DNA from 2 places in the Phycicoccus sp. genome. Region 1 is predicted to be linked to the other one. Evidence: predicted binding sites of a transcription regulator. Region 1 holds the regulator's gene; the other holds the start of a gene.
The links. Region 1 encodes LexA, which represses DNA repair genes until DNA is damaged. Its sites were predicted from a motif close to TCGAACANNTGTTCGA; they were not measured.
Positions count from the first base shown of each region.

Region 1 (7,373 bases):
GACGCCAGCGGGAAAAGCCCCCGCGCCCCCGCCGAGGACCGGGACGAGGAGGGGGGCCCTGCGGCGCACGGCGAGGGCGAGCACGAGCCCCGGGACGACCGGCAGGAGCCGCAGCGGCCGGTCGGAGCGGGTGAGGACCTCCACGACCATCACGGCCCCGATCGCGACGGCGATGACGAGGTCCGGGTGCTGGCGGAGCCGGGCCGTGCCCATGAGCGCCGACTGTAGTGGGCACACGTGCCTCCGGCGTCACCTCGGAGGATGACCGCGAGATGGTCCTCGGGGGCGACAGACCGGTCGCTCGTCGTCGTGACGACAGCGCGGAGGGCGGTGTCGCACCGTGGCGGACGTCCGTCACACCATGAGAGGAAGACCGATGTCGTCCACCACCATTGCCACCCGATCCACCGCCCACCCACCGCTGCTCGCGACCACCGTCGCCACGCTCGTCGTCAGCGTCTTCTGGACCGCCTTCGGGGCCGACGGCTGGGGAGAGCTGCTGACGATGGCCGCTGTCCAGGTCGTCGCGGCTGGCGTCGTCCTCGGCGTGGTCGTGCCCCGCCTGCTCCGACGGCAGAGCACGGGGGGTCCGTCGCTCGCCGTCGGGGTCGTCGCCGTGCTGCTCACCCTCCCGGCGTTCTGGTCCGGGGTTCCGCTCGTGCTCGGAGTCGCCGCGGCCGTCCTCGGCAACGCAGGCCGGACCCGCGAGGTGGGGGAGCGCGCCGCGCTCGCCGGCCTGGCGCTCGGGTTGCTCGCGGTCCTCGGCTACCTGGCCCTCTACCTCGGCGACGGGGTCGTCGCCGGACACCACGGGGTCCTCGTCGCGGGCCTGCTCTGAGGTCGGGACCGGGCGCAGGGCGGACCGGCCGGCCCTGCGCCCGTGCCGCGTCGGCGTCGCCGCCGGCCCGAGGTCAGACGCGGCGGAGGACGGCCGTGACCTTGCCGAGGATCGTCGCGTGGTCGCCGTCGATCGGCTCGAAGGCGGGGTTGTGCGGCATCAGCCAGACGTGGCCGTCCCGCCGCTTGAAGGTCTTGACCGTCGCCTCGTTGTCGAGCATCGCCGCGACGATGTCGCCGTTCTCGGCGGTCGGCTGCTGCCGGACGACGACCCAGTCGCCGTCGCAGATGGCGGCGTCGACCATCGAGTCGCCGACGACCTTGAGGAGGAAGAGCGAGCCCTCGCCGACGATCTGCTTGGGCAGCGGGAAGACGTCCTCGACGACCTCCTCGGCGGTGATCGGCACGCCGGCGGCGATCTGGCCGAGGACTGGGACGTACGAGGCCTCGGGGCGCTCGTCGCCGATGCCGGTGACGTCGATGTCCTCCGGCTCGGGGCGGCGGTAGCCCGACCCGGCGCGGTCGGGGGAGACCACCTCGATGGCGCGCGGCCGGTTGGGGTCGCGCCGGAGGAAGCCCTTGCGCTCGAGCGCGGAGAGCTGGTGGGCGACCGAGCTGGGGGAGGTCAGCCCGACGGCCTCGCCGATCTCGCGCATGCTCGGGGGGTACCCGTGCCGGTCGACGGCGTTGCGGATCACCTCGAGGATCTTGCGCTGGCGGTGGGTCAGCTCGCCGCCGTCGCCGCGGTCGGGCATCTCGTGGATGTCGGCGTTCCTCGGACGTGCCATCTCGACCCCTTACGCTGCGGCGCCCGCGCGGTGCGCGGAGCCATGTCGGTGTTTGTGCAGGTCAGACGGTGTGTCGGTGGTGCCGTGCAGTCTGATCCGCATGCGGACATCGTACGGACGTCGAACAGAGAATTCAAACATTCTTTCGACGCGTGTCTTGTCCGCCTCGAACATCCGTGCTACAACTCGTACAGACGTTCTATCGAACACCGGTTCGACGGTCGCCCTCGCGGCCGGGATGGAGGACATGATGAGTGCGATCGCCTGGGAGCCCGCCGAGCTCGGCCACCCCCACTCCGCGGCGCCGCGGCGCCCGCACCTCGTCGTGCTCCCCGGCGGCGGCGAGGCGGCCGTCTCCGGTGGCGGTGCGCTGCGCCTGACGGCCCGCGGCCGGTTGGTCCTCCTCGTCCTCGCGGCGCTCCTCGTCACGGTGCTGCTCGGCCTGCGCGGCCAGGGCAGCGCCACGGCCCTCGAGCCCGACCACGTCGTCTTCGTCGGCGCCGGCCAGACCCTCTCCGAGATCGCGGCGCACGAGCTGCCGCAGCTCTCGATGAGCGAGGGCGTCCTCGCCATCCAGCTGGCCAACGACCTGAGCACCGCCCAGGTCAGCGCCGGTCAGGAGCTCGTCATCCCGCGCGGCTGACGAACCGACCGCGCGGCGGCGCGCACCGCCGCGACGGTCCCTTGCGTCCGAGTCCCTCGACCCGGCTCCGGACGCCGGAGGGCGTCGCCTCCCGTGCAGGAGAGGCGACGCCCTCCGTGCTGTGCCCTGGGAGGGCGCGTCGGGACGGCGCTGCACGACGGCGCGGCGAGCGGTTCGCCGGTGCCGCAGGGTCCTCGCGCAGCGCCGTCGGCCCCGGCCCGGCGACAAGTTCGCCTGTGCCGCAAGGTCCTCGGGCGGCGCCGTCGGCCGCGGCCGCGCGACAAGTTCGACTGTGCCGCAGGGTCCTCGCGTGACGTCGGCGGCGCGTCGCTGCGGTCACGTCCGCCCCATCCGTCACCGACACTCGGCCGAACGGAGGACTCCGCATCGACCGACCTGCCCTATCTGGGGACCCGTGCGGCCCCGACCCGGCGTGGCGGGTTCCGGCGCCGTCGCGCGGCGGCGGAGACTCGGCGCATGCGGACCAGACGGCGCAGCAGCTATCGCGTCACACACCATCCGGTCGTCCAGTGCGGCGGCCAGGGCCGGTGGGTGTGGTCGTGCGGCTGCGGCGCGCGTGGGTCCGTCCTCTCGGGCGGGTGGCACGGCGCCTTCACGGCAGCGCTGGTCCACCAGAGCCTCAGTCCGGGGGAGTAGACGTGCGGCCCGGGGATACACAGAGGGTCCCCGGGTCGCACTCCCCGCCGCCGCCGGCTCTCGCTCCGCGGCGGTGGGGCCGGCGGCGGGGGCGCCGCCTGCAGGGAGGCCGCGGCACCGCATGTCCGGGTGCGCAGCGGTCCCTCCCCTCGTGACCACCGACCGGGCGCGAGGGGAGGGACCGTCCCGTCCTCGTGGACGGGTCCGGGACGCCGGCCGCGGCCTTCCTGCGTGCCCGGGGAACAGGGCTGTGGCGCTCGGCGTTGTGCAGTGATGTAATGAAGTAATCACTGCAAGGAGGCAATCATGCGACACCGACCAGATCCCGACCCGACGAGCGACCCCACGCCACGCGGCGGTGGCGGCGGCTCGTGGGGCCACCGCGGTCCCGGTGGCCGCCGCGGCCCCGGTGGCGGTCCGGGTGGCCGCCGCGGGTTCGGCCACGGCCGGCCCGGCGGCTGGCAGCAGGGTGACCTGCCGAACGCCGACGACGCCGCCAAGTGGTTCACCGGGCGCCTGCCCGACGGCTGGTTCGACGACGTCGAGGTCACCGTCGACCGCGAGGAGATCACGGTCGTCGGCACGCTCGCCGGCCTCGATCCGGCGACCGACGCCGCGGAGGCCGAGGGCCGGGTCAGCCGCTTCCGGGCGGAGACCCGCGAGCAGCGGATGGCCGTCGCCGACGAGGCCCAGGCCCGCTACGGCCGCACCGTGTCGTGGGGCGCCCGGGTCGGCGACACGACGACGCTCTTCACCCACCTCGCCGTCCCGGTCATGACCCGGCTGCGCCAGCCCGAGCGCTCGGTGCTCGACACCCTCGTCGACGCCGGCGTCGCCCGCTCCCGCAGCGACGCGCTGGCCTGGTGTGTCCGGCTCGTCGGCGACCACGCCGAGACCTGGCTCGGCGAGCTCCGCGAGGCGATGACCGAGGTCGACAAGCTGCGCGCCAAGGGCCCGGAGCTCTGAGCCCCCGCCGGTCCGGCCGGGCATCCCCTCCCGGCCGGGCCGGGACGCCGAGCGGCCGCGCTCAGCCGAGCATCCGTCGCATGACGAGCCGCGGCATCCTGCTCGCCACGGCGTCGGTCTCGCCGACCACCTCGAACCCGACCTTCTCGAACATCGAGCGGGTCCCGACGAAGGCCATCGTCAGGTCCATCCGCCGGCCCCGCGGGTCGACCGGGTACGCCTCGACCGCCGGCGCCCCGCGCGAGGCAGCCCACTGCACGGCGCCCTCGAGCAGCGGTGTCGTGACGCCCTGCCTGCGGTGGCCGCTGCGGACGACGACGCAGATGATGCTCCACACCGGCACGTCGTCGACGGGACGGATCTTCGTGCTGTGCACGAGCCGCGGGATGTCCTCTCTCGCACCGATGTTGCACCAGCCGACCGGCTCGCCGTCGCGGTAGGTGACCACCCCCGGCGGGGCGTCCCACTCACAGAGCCGCCGGGCCGCCCGCTCGCGGCTGCCCTCGCCCAGCTCCTCGATCTCCTGCTGGCGCAGCCGGTGCGACAGGCACCAGCAGTGCGTCGCCCGCCGGTTCGGGTTGACGACGTCGGCGAAGTCGTCGAAGCGGTCGGGGGTGACGGGGCGGGTCTCCCACTGCACGTCGGCCATGCCTCAGCCAAGCACGGGCCGCGGACATCGAGGGCCGACGCGGGTCCGGCGCCCGGCCGCCACCAGCGGCCGCCGACCCGCGTGCTGGACACGGACTGAACAAGCGTTTAACATGCTGAACATGCGTTCAGCCGATCCTACCGATCCGGACCGCACCGCCCGGGCCGCGATCCGCGACGCCGCCCTCGCCCTCTTCGCCGAGCGCGGCCCCGACGCCGCGACCGTCCGTGACATCGCCGCCGCGGCCGAGGTGTCACCGGCCCTCGTCCTGCACCACTACGGCAGCAAGGACGGTCTGCGCGCGGCCGTCGACGAGTACGCGGCCGGCGCCTTCGACGCGATGCTCGCCCAGCTGGAGGGCGGTGACCTGGCCGACGTCCTCTCCGGCGGCGAGCCGGCGTCCCTCGCCGAGGCGTTCGCGACCGAGTTCCGCGCCGGCTCCCCGCTCGTCCTCTACCTCCGGCGCCTCCTGCTCTCCGGTGACCCGGCGGGCACGGTCCTCGTCCGGCGCTGGCACGCCCTGACCCTGGGCGTGGTCGAGCGGCTCGAGGAGGCCGGCGTCGCCCGCCCCAGCCGCGACCGCGAGGCTCGCGCGGCGCTGCTCCTCGCCGGCGACCTCGCGGTCGTCCTCCTCGCTCCGCACCTCGGGGCCGTCCTCGGCGAGAACCCGCTGACCCCCGGCGGGATGGCGCGCTGGACCGCCGAGGCCACCGACGTCTACCTCCACGGCGCGTTCATCGCGCCGCCGGAGCCCCCTACCCCGACCACCGACCCCAGCACCGACCGCACGGGAGGAGACGCGACGTGAGCACCGACGACGTCATCCGGATCGAGGGACTGGTCAAGGAGTTCGGGGGCTTCCGGGCCCTCGACGGCCTCGACCTCGCCGTCCGGCCGGGGGAGGTGCACGGCTTCCTCGGGCCCAACGGTGCGGGCAAGTCGACGACCATCCGCGTGCTGCTCGGCCTGGTCCGCGCGGACGCCGGCCGCATCCGGCTGCTCGACGGCGACCCGTGGCGCGATGCGCCGCGCCTGCACGCCCGCGTCGCCTACCTCCCCGGGGACGTCTCGCTGTGGCCGGGACTCACCGGCGGCCAGTGCCTCGACGTCCTCGGCGCCATCCGAGGCGGCCTGGACGACCGGCGCCGCGACACGCTCGTCGAGCGGTTCGACCTCGACCCGACGAAGCGGGCGCGCGACTACTCCAAGGGCAACCGGCAGAAGGTCGCGCTCGTGGCCGCCCTCGCCGCCGACGCCGACCTCCTCGTCCTCGACGAGCCGACCTCCGGCCTCGACCCGCTGATGGAGCAGGTCTTCCAGGACGTGGTCCGCGAGCGCCGGGCCCAGGGCGCGACCGTGCTGCTGTCCAGCCACGTGCTCGGTGAGGTCGAGGCCCTCGCCGACCGGGTGAGCATCGTGCGCCGCGGCCGGACCGTGACGACGGGAACGCTGGCCGACCTGCGCCGCCACACCCGCACCGTCGTGCACGCCGTCGTCGACGGCGGCGCGGACGGGCTGGCGGGCGCTCCCGGCGTCGAGGGCGCCGAGACCGAGCCGACGGGGGAGGGGCGCACGGACGTCCGGCTCACCGTCGACGCGGCGCACCTCGACGGGGTCGTCGGCCGGCTGCACGCGGCGGGCATCCACACGCTCACCGTCCACCCGCCGAGCCTCGACACCCTCTTCCTGCGCACCTACGAGGACGACCCGGCCGAGGAGCCCACCGTCGCGACCGGGGCCCGCCGATGACCGGCCTCGGCGTCCTGGTCCGGGTCCGGCTGCGCACCCGCTGGAAGGCCGCCCTCGTCTGGGTGGTGGCGGTCGTCGGGTCGCTGGTCGGCACCGCCGTCTCGGTCGCCAGCCTCTACGACACCCCGGAGAAGCTGCGCTCGTACGCGGAGGCCGTGGTCGGCGACGCCCTCGTGGCCATCAACGGCCGGGTCGAGGGCATCGGCACCCTCGGTGGGGTCGTGCAGGACGAGTTCTCCTTCGTCGCCGCGCTCGCCCTGCCCCTGCTCGGCGTCTCCCTCGTCACCGCCGCGACCCGCCGCGAGGAGGAGAGCGGCCGGCTCGAGCTGCTGCTCGCAGGGCGCCTCGACCGTCGCGCACCGGTCGCGGCAGCGCTCGTGGTGGCCGTCGGCGCCGTGGTGCTCGTCGTCGTCGGGTCGGCGGCCGGGATGGCGCTCGCCGGCATCCCGGCGGGCCGGGCGAGCCTCTACGCGGCGTCCCTCGGAGCGCTGGCGCTCGTGTTCGCCTGCCTCGCAGGGCTGCTCGCCCAGCTGGTCCTCCACGCGCGCACGGTGTGGGCCGTCTCGCTCGGGGTGCTGGCGGTGGCGTACGTCCTGCGGGGAGTCGGCGACGTGCGCGGATGGTGGCTCGCGTGGCTGTCCCCGCTCACCTGGGTCGAGCGGTCGGCCCCGTTCGGCGAGCCCCGGTGGTGGGTCCTCGCCGTGCCACTCGGTGTCTCGGCCGCGCTCGCCGGCGCGGCGGTCCTCGTCGCCGGCCGGCGCGACCTCGGCGCGGCCCTCCTGCGCGGCGGGCCCGGCCCGGCGCGGGCCTCGGCCCGGCTGCGCCACCCGGTCGGGCTGGCCCTCTCGCTGCACCGCTCGGCGTTCCTCGGCTGGCTGGCCGGCGCGGTGGCGCTCGCCGGCGTCATGGGCGCGCTGGCCAACGACGTCGTCGCCGCCATCCGCGGCAACCCCGACGTCGCGCGGCTCCTCGCGCCCGGCGACCGCCCGGCCGACGGGTTCCTCTCGGTCGTCCTGCTCTACCTCGCCGTCCTCGCCACGGGGTATGTCGTGCAGTCGCTCGGCACGCTGCGCCGCGAGGAGAC
Region 1 is NZ_DAOLAC010000056.1:7,861-15,233, reverse strand. It holds partial or broken gene PKA89_RS19625 (hypothetical protein) at 1-213, opposite strand, end outside; gene PKA89_RS19620 (hypothetical protein) at 377-838, shown strand; gene lexA (transcriptional repressor LexA) at 912-1,625, opposite strand; gene PKA89_RS19610 (LysM peptidoglycan-binding domain-containing protein) at 1,876-2,268, shown strand; gene PKA89_RS19605 (hypothetical protein) at 3,232-3,891, shown strand; gene PKA89_RS19600 (GNAT family N-acetyltransferase) at 3,953-4,540, opposite strand; gene PKA89_RS19595 (helix-turn-helix domain-containing protein) at 4,662-5,348, shown strand; gene PKA89_RS19590 (ABC transporter ATP-binding protein) at 5,345-6,289, shown strand; gene PKA89_RS19585 (hypothetical protein) at 6,286-7,373, shown strand, end outside.

Region 2 (7,373 bases), on a different contig from region 1:
GGCCCGGCCGACCTCGAGCCCGACGAGGATCTCGACCTGGTCGTCCTCGGGCAGCTCCTCGATGACGTCGGCGAGCCGCTCGTCGGTGAGGGCGGCGGCGACCTCGGCCCGGCGCTGCGGGGTGAGGTCGTGGATGACCTCGGCGAGGTCGGCCGGCTTGAGGTCCTCGTAGGTCTCGAGCAGCTTCGCCGCGCCCTGCCCCTCGCTCGCGTCGCGCAGGCCACGGACGTCCTCGACGGGCGCCACGAAGGTCTCGCCGCGCCGCCGCCCGAGGCGCCCGAGCCGGCTGGGGCGCGAGACCTCGAGGCGCACCGCGACGCGGGTGACGTTCCAGCCCCGGGGGCCCAGCTGCTCGACCCCGACGTCCTGGACGGTGGCCGGCACGACGTCGCCGTCCTCGGTGCGCACCTGGACCTGGCGCTCGAAGAGCTCGGCGACGACGAGGGTCTCGTTGGGGCGCTGCTCGAAGCGGCGCATGTTGACCAGACCGGTGGTGATGACCTGGCCGCCCTCGACCGAGGTGACGCGGGTCATCGGGACGAAGACGCGGCGGCGGCCGGGCACCTCGACGACGAGTCCGATGGCCCGAGGTCGGGTGCGGGTGACGCTGAAGGTGACGACGACGTCGCGGACGCGGCCGACCTTGTCACCGAGCGGGTCGAAGACGTCCAGCTCGGACAGGCGGCCGACGAAGGCGCGGGTCGGCGTGCTCACGTCCGACAGGCTAGCCGTCGGGGGGCGGTCGGCCCGTGCTCAGCGGGCCGTGTTGCGCCGGGCCCCGGCGCGGCCGCGCCAGTGCCACGGGCGCCACCGGGCGGTGGTGGGCGCGGCGGGGCGCACCGGACGTGCTCCGCTGGCGTCGTCGTAGTGGCCGGGCTGCTCGACGGGCCGGCCGTGCGGGGTGATGACGTGGATCGTGTCGTGCTCGCGCCAGCGCTCGGCCACCTCCTCGGGCGTGCCGGTGGCGTTCAGGCGCTCGGGGCGCAGCACCTCGACGGCGGCGTCCCACTGGTCGGTCCCGGGGTCGAGGGTGCGGACGGTCGCGTGCGTCGTGAGGAGGCGGCCGCCGGTGTCCTTGCTGCGCAGGACGACCTCGACCTCGTCCGGGAGCCAGGGGAGGTGCTGCTCGCCGGGGCCGGACACGACGTAGGCGGCCGGGCCGGTGCCGCGCTCGTCGCCGTCGTCGTGCCACACGTGCCACACCGGATGGGTCGCGCCGTCGGGCGTGCGGACCCACAGCAGCCCGGACTTCGTCGCGGCCTCGTTGGTGAGGCGCGTGACGTCGGCGCCGGCCGGCGGGGTCGGCGCGGCCGGCGGGGTCGGCGGCGTGGTGGGCGGCGCGGTGTCGGGGGTGTCGCTGGGCGCCTCGTCGGGCATGGGTCGCACTCTCCCACATCGGGTCTTCGGCGTGTCGTCGTCGGCGGCCCGACGACCCGTCGACCTCGGTTTCCGGAAGATGGGGATTGTCGTCAGTTTCATTCTGCTGAGGGCGAACTGCCGTCCACAGGACCTTGCCGTTCGAACGTGAGTTCGGTACGATGAGGCATGGACAGGGGGACGATCTCGAGCCGCATCGCGGCACTTCGTGAGGAGTGCGCGGCGCTGGGTCGTGAGCTGTCCGAGGACGGTCTGGGGTTGGCGCCGGAGGACGCGTTCGCCGTCGCGGGTGAGGCGCAGCACCTGGCGAACTCCGCCGACGGCCTGGTCGCGGTGGCAGCTTCCTTGGGTGCTCGGGTGGAGGTGCGGCTGTCCGGGGCGGGCCCGGTGGAGCGCGTGCACCCGCTCGGGTTCGTGGACCCGATGTCGCCGGCGATGTTCTGCCTGGAGGCCGGCCTGACCGAGGGGGTTGCCGGTCGGAAGGTGACGCTCGGCGCCACCTTGGGTGAGCGGTTCCCGCGGGTGCGTGGGCTGCTGGTCGAGGGGTCGGTCGGGACGATTGCCGCGCAGAAGGTCGTCGACGCGTGCGCCGGCCTGGACGTCGAGGCGTGCCTGCGGGTGGATGCCGAGCTGGCGGGGCGGCTGGCGTCGATGGACCCGGCCCGGGTGACGTCCGAGGCGCGGCGGGTGGCGACGCGGGTGGCGGCCGACCAGGTCGCCGTCCATGCCGCGACAACCCGGCGGGGTCGGTGTGTGGAGGTGCGGGCCGGGGTGGACGGGTTGACCGACTGGTTCGGGTCGCTGCCGACCGCCACGTCGGCGGCGATGTGGTCGGCGGTGGAGGAGCTGGCCGGGCAGTACCGGACGGTCGATGCCGACCTGTCCCTTCCGGAGGCGCGCGCGGATGCGTTGGCCGACCTGGTGCTGCGCAACGTGACCGTCTCGGCTCAGGTGATGCTCGGGGTCCCGGTGGTCACCGACGCCGCGACGCCGGAGCCGGCGCAGGGTGAACGGTTCCGGGTCCAGTGGGACGACGAGGACACCGTCATCGACGCGGTCACCGGTGAGGTGACCCGTTACGGCGACCTCGACCCCGCCTCCCGCGAGGAGCTGTCCTGGCGGGAGGAGCCGCCGGAGCTGACCGGCGACCTCACCACCGTCATGGCCGCGCTGGGGCCCGGGTCCTGCGTCTCCGGGGCCCAGCTGCCGGGCGTCGGCTGGGTCGACGCCACGACCATGGCCAACCTGCTCAAGACCCTGCCGCTGGAGGTGGCCCGGGCCGTCCTCGACGCCGAGACCGGGACCCTGGCCTCCCTGACCACAGCCGCCTACCGGCCCACCCGTGCGATCGCCGACTTCGTCAGGACCCGCGACGGCACCTGCCGGATGTGGGGCTGCACCCGACCCGCCGAACGTTGCGACCTCGACCACGCCAGGGCCTGGCCCGACGGGCAGACCATCCCCACCGGGCTCGAGGCCCTGTGCCGCCACCACCACCGCTTCAAGCAGACCCAGCGATGGCGACCGGTCCTCGACCCCGACGGCACCCTCACCTGGCACGGCCCGAACGCCGCGACCCGCACCACCGAGCCCCAGCACCGTGTGGTGCTCTGAGGTGGTGACCCCCGAGCACATCGCGCTGACCGACGCGGACCTGCGCGAGGTGGCCGCGTTCGCGCTGGCCAGCGCCGAGGAGGTGCTGCACCTCGCCGAGGAGCGCCTGCCCGGCGACCCCCGCCCCCGCGAGGCCGTGGAGGCCGCCCGCGCGTTCGTCGCCGGGGAGCCACGGTCGCGACGGCAGCGGGTCGCGGCGCTCGACGCCCACCGAGCCGCCGGGGCCGCCGAGTCGGGCGCCGGCCACCACGCCGCGATGGCCGCGGGTGACGCCTCCGCGTCCGCCTACCTCCACCCGCTCGCGCAGGCGACCCAGGTGGGGCACATCCTGCGCGCCACGGCCCACGCCGCCCGGGCCCTCGAGCTGGTGGCCGACGACCCCGAGGCCGCCGACCGCCACCTCCGCGAGGCCGTCGCGCGGGCCACCTCCGTCCTGCTCGACGTCCTGCGCCGGTACCCGACGGCGCCCACCGGCCGCACCCGCGTGGCCCTCCTCATGTCCGACCTCGATCGCCGCCTGCGCGCCCGGAGGTGACCGCCCGCGGCGTGGGTCACACCGTGACCTGGCTCATGCGACCCGACCACCGGCCGCTGCTAGCGTCCGACGAGACCGTGCACCCGCCTCGGAAGGCTCGATGATGCGCAGCCCCAAGGACTTCTTCGCCCCCCTGGCCGTCGGGGCCCCGACGCCGCTGCGGGAGGTGCCGGCGCGGCCGAGCCGGATGATCCACTTCTTCGACCCGAGCAACCCGAAGATGGCCGCGAAGGTGCCCGAGATGGTGGGCACCGTCGACGTCCTGCTCGGCAACCTCGAGGACGCCGTCAAGGCCGAGAACAAGGAGGCCGCCCGGCAGGGGCTCGTCGACATCGCGAAGGCCACCGACCTCGGCGAGCACACGCAGCTGTGGACCCGCGTCAACGCGCTCGACAGCCCGTGGGCGCTCGACGACCTCACCACCCTCGTCACCGAGATCGGTGACCGGCTCGACGTCGTCATGGTCCCCAAGGTGCAGGGGCCGGAGGACATCCACTACGTCGACCGGCTCCTCGCGCAGCTCGAGGCGAAGGCGGGCGTCACGCGGCCGATCCTCGTCCACGCCATCCTCGAGACCGCGCGCGGGATGGCCAACGTCGAGGAGATCGCCGGGGCCAGCCCCCGGATGCAGGGCATCAGCCTCGGCCCGGCGGACCTCGCGGCCGACCGCCGGATGAAGACGACCCGCGTCGGCGGCGGCCATCCCGGCTACCTCGTGCGCCAGGACCCGGAGGGGGGCGACGTCCAGGGCCCTCGCGCCACCTACCAGCAGGACCTCTGGCACTACACGATCGCGCGGATGGTCGACGCCTGCGCGATGCACGGGATCTTCCCGTACTACGGTCCGTTCGGGGACATCGCCGACGTCGTCGCCTGCGAGGACCAGTTCCGCAACGCCTTCCTCCTCGGCTGCGTCGGCACGTGGACCCTGCACCCGGTGCAGATCGCCATCGCCAAGAAGGTGTTCAGCCCGAGCGCCGACGACGTCGCGCACGCGCGCCGGGTCAGGGCGGCGATGGGCGACGGCACCGGGGCGGTGATGCTCGACGGCAAGATGGAGGACGACGCGAGCCTCAAGCAGTGCCTCGTCATCCTCGAGCTGGCGGACCGGTTGTCCGCCAACGACCCCGAGCTCGCCGAGCTCTACGCCGAGGGGAGCGACGCGTGAGCGAGTACCGCCCCCGCCGCTCGGTCCTCTACATGCCGAGCAGCAACGAGCGGGCCCTGGAGAAGGCGAAGACGCTTCCGGTCGACGGGCTCATCCTCGACCTGGAGGACGCCGTCGGCCCGGACGACAAGCTGACCGCTCGTGAGAACGCCTGCGCGGCAGCCGCATCGGGCGCCTACGGCCACCGCGAGGTAAGCATCCGGGTCAACGCGCTCGGGACGCAGTGGCACGACGCCGACCTCGAGGCCGCCTGCGCTGCAGGCCCGGACGGCATCGTCGTGCCCAAGGTCGGCTCTGCGGAGGAGGTCCGCGGCCTCGTCGCGGCGATGGAGCGGTTCGGCGTGCCGGACCACACGTCCCTCTGGGCGATGGTCGAGACGCCCGGGGCGGTCCTCGACGCCCGGGCGATCGCCACGGCATCCGACCGGCTCACCGTGCTCGTCCTCGGCACCAACGACCTGGTCAAGGAGCTCCGCGCCCGCTTCGTGCCCGGCCGCGGTCCGCTGCTCACGGCGCTGTCCACCGTCGTGCTCGCCGCGCGCGGCGCCGGCGTCTCGGTGCTCGACGGGGTCTTCAACGACGTCAGGGACCTCGACGGGCTCGCCGACGAGTGCCGCCAGGGGCGTGACCTCGGGTTCGACGGCAAGACGCTCGTCCACCCCGGTCAGGTGAAGGCGTGCAACGCCGCGTTCTCCCCGAGCGAGGCCGAGGTCGAGGACGCTCGCGGCCTGCTCGCGGCGTGGGAGGCCGGCGCCGGCCGTGGGGTCGTGACCTACGAGGGCCGGATGGTCGAGAACCTCCACGTCGAGGTGGCCCAGCGGGTGCTGGCGGTCGACGATGCGGTGCGCGCTCGTTCCTGACCGCAGGCTGTGCGTCCGGCAACGATGCGGTCACGGCGAGCGCGGCGATTTGCGCCCGACCCTCCTGATGCCGTCTCGTGGGAGGTCGACACGTTCTTCGACACCTCGGGGGAGGGGCACCATGCCGACCGGCCGACGACCCGCACTCCTGGTCACGGCCGCGCTCGTGGCGGCGACGGTCCTGGCCGGGTGCAGCCGCCTCGACCAGCTCGCCGGCGGGCCCGTGGTCCCGAGCGCGGAGCCCAGCGCGACGGCCACCCCGACGTCCGCCGGGGCGTCGCCGACGCCCTCGGCCACCCTGACGCCGACGTCCAGCCCGACCCCGACCCCCAGCGCGACCCCCAGCGCGACGCCCACGGCCACGCCGAGCCCGACCCCGTCGACGCCGGCGTCCCTGTCCTACGGCTCGACGGGCGCGCAGGTGCTGGAGCTCCAGCAGCGGCTCACCGCCCTCGGGTACTGGCTCGGCACCCCGGACGGCCGGTTCGGCTCGCTGACCCAGCAGGCGGTCTTCGCCCTCCAGAAGTCGGCCGGGCTCTCCCGCGACGGCGTCGTCGGGCCGAGGACCCGGGCCGCGCTCGCCGCGGGGACCCGGCCGCGGGCCACCCTGTCCGGCGACGGCGTCGAGATCGACCTCCGGCGCCAGGTGCTCATGGTCGTGCGGAAGGGCCGCCCGGTCCTCGCCCTCAACACCTCCACCGGCAGCGGTGAGCCGTACACGTCCAACGGCCACACGTCCACGGCGTACACCCCGACCGGCAGCTTCACCGTGTTCCGCCAGGTCGACGGCCAGGACGACAGCGACCTCGGCGAGCTGTGGCGGCCGAAGTACTTCTACCGGGGCTGGGCCGTGCACGGCTCCCCGAGCATCCCGCCCTACCCCGCCTCGCACGGCTGTGCGCGGCTGAGCAACGCGGCCATCGACATGATCTGGGCCGAGGGCCTCATGCCCATCGGCTCCCGCGTCCTCGTCCGCTGAGCCGACGGGTCAGGCCGAGCGCAGCCCCCGGGCGCTGCGGTAGGCGTTCTCCGCCTCGCGCCACGGCCCGCGCCGGCCGGCGAGGGCCGGCACGAGCGGCACGAGGTCGGCGGAGAACGCGACACTCGCCTCGCGCGGCAGGAGCGAGGGCAGGTTGTCGACGGCGATGACGTCCAGCGGGGGGTCCTCGTGCACCCGGCGCGCCGGCTCCTCCCAGGAGGTGATCGCCCGGTTGACCGGGACGAGGTTGTGCTCGGAGGTCACGTCGCACGTGACGTCCGCGACGACCCGCAGGGCACGCTCGGCCGCGAGGTCCTGCGGGCGCACGAACGCCGGCTGGGCAGTGGTGGACAGGACGCAGTTGACGAGGAGCTCGTGGTCGAGCAGGGCCGCGCGGTCGAGGACCCGGGTGTCCTCCCGGTCCCATCCGTCGACCCTCGCGCCCGCCGCGAACAGCGCGTCGAGGGCGCCGTGCCCGCTGCGGCCCTGCGCCCCCACGACGAGCGCCTCGAGACCGTCGGCCCCGGTGGCGCGCACCAGCGCATCCAGCTCCGCCTTCTCCATCGGGTGGAGCGGCTGGAGCGCTCCACGCGTCGCGAGGACACCGAGCGAGGCGCCGACGTACCCGGCCCAGTAGCCGAAGGCGATGACCCGGCGGCCGTCGACGGTGAGGTACTCGAGGTCGAGCAGCTCGCCGCCGCCCTCGGCGAACCGCCGGAGCAGGTCGCCGGCGCCGGCCTGGCCCTTGTAGGCGTGGCCGAAGAAGATGTGGCGGTGCCGCAACGCGTCCGGGGCCGCCGGCAGCTCCTTGATGCCGAGCACGTAGGCGTCGTCGGGGGC
Region 2 is NZ_DAOLAC010000003.1:155,680-163,052, forward strand. It holds gene PKA89_RS03695 (CBS domain-containing protein) at 1-714, opposite strand, end outside; gene PKA89_RS03700 (hypothetical protein) at 754-1,377, opposite strand; gene PKA89_RS03705 (DUF222 domain-containing protein) at 1,546-2,991, shown strand; gene PKA89_RS03710 (putative immunity protein) at 2,996-3,526, shown strand; gene PKA89_RS03715 (CoA ester lyase) at 3,630-4,694, shown strand; gene PKA89_RS03720 (CoA ester lyase) at 4,691-5,554, shown strand; gene PKA89_RS03725 (L,D-transpeptidase family protein) at 5,676-6,533, shown strand; gene PKA89_RS03730 (saccharopine dehydrogenase) at 6,543-7,373, opposite strand, start outside.
Region 2: a site for LexA is predicted at 1,519-1,534, ahead of PKA89_RS03705 (DUF222 domain-containing protein). Genes of this name have one in related genera too.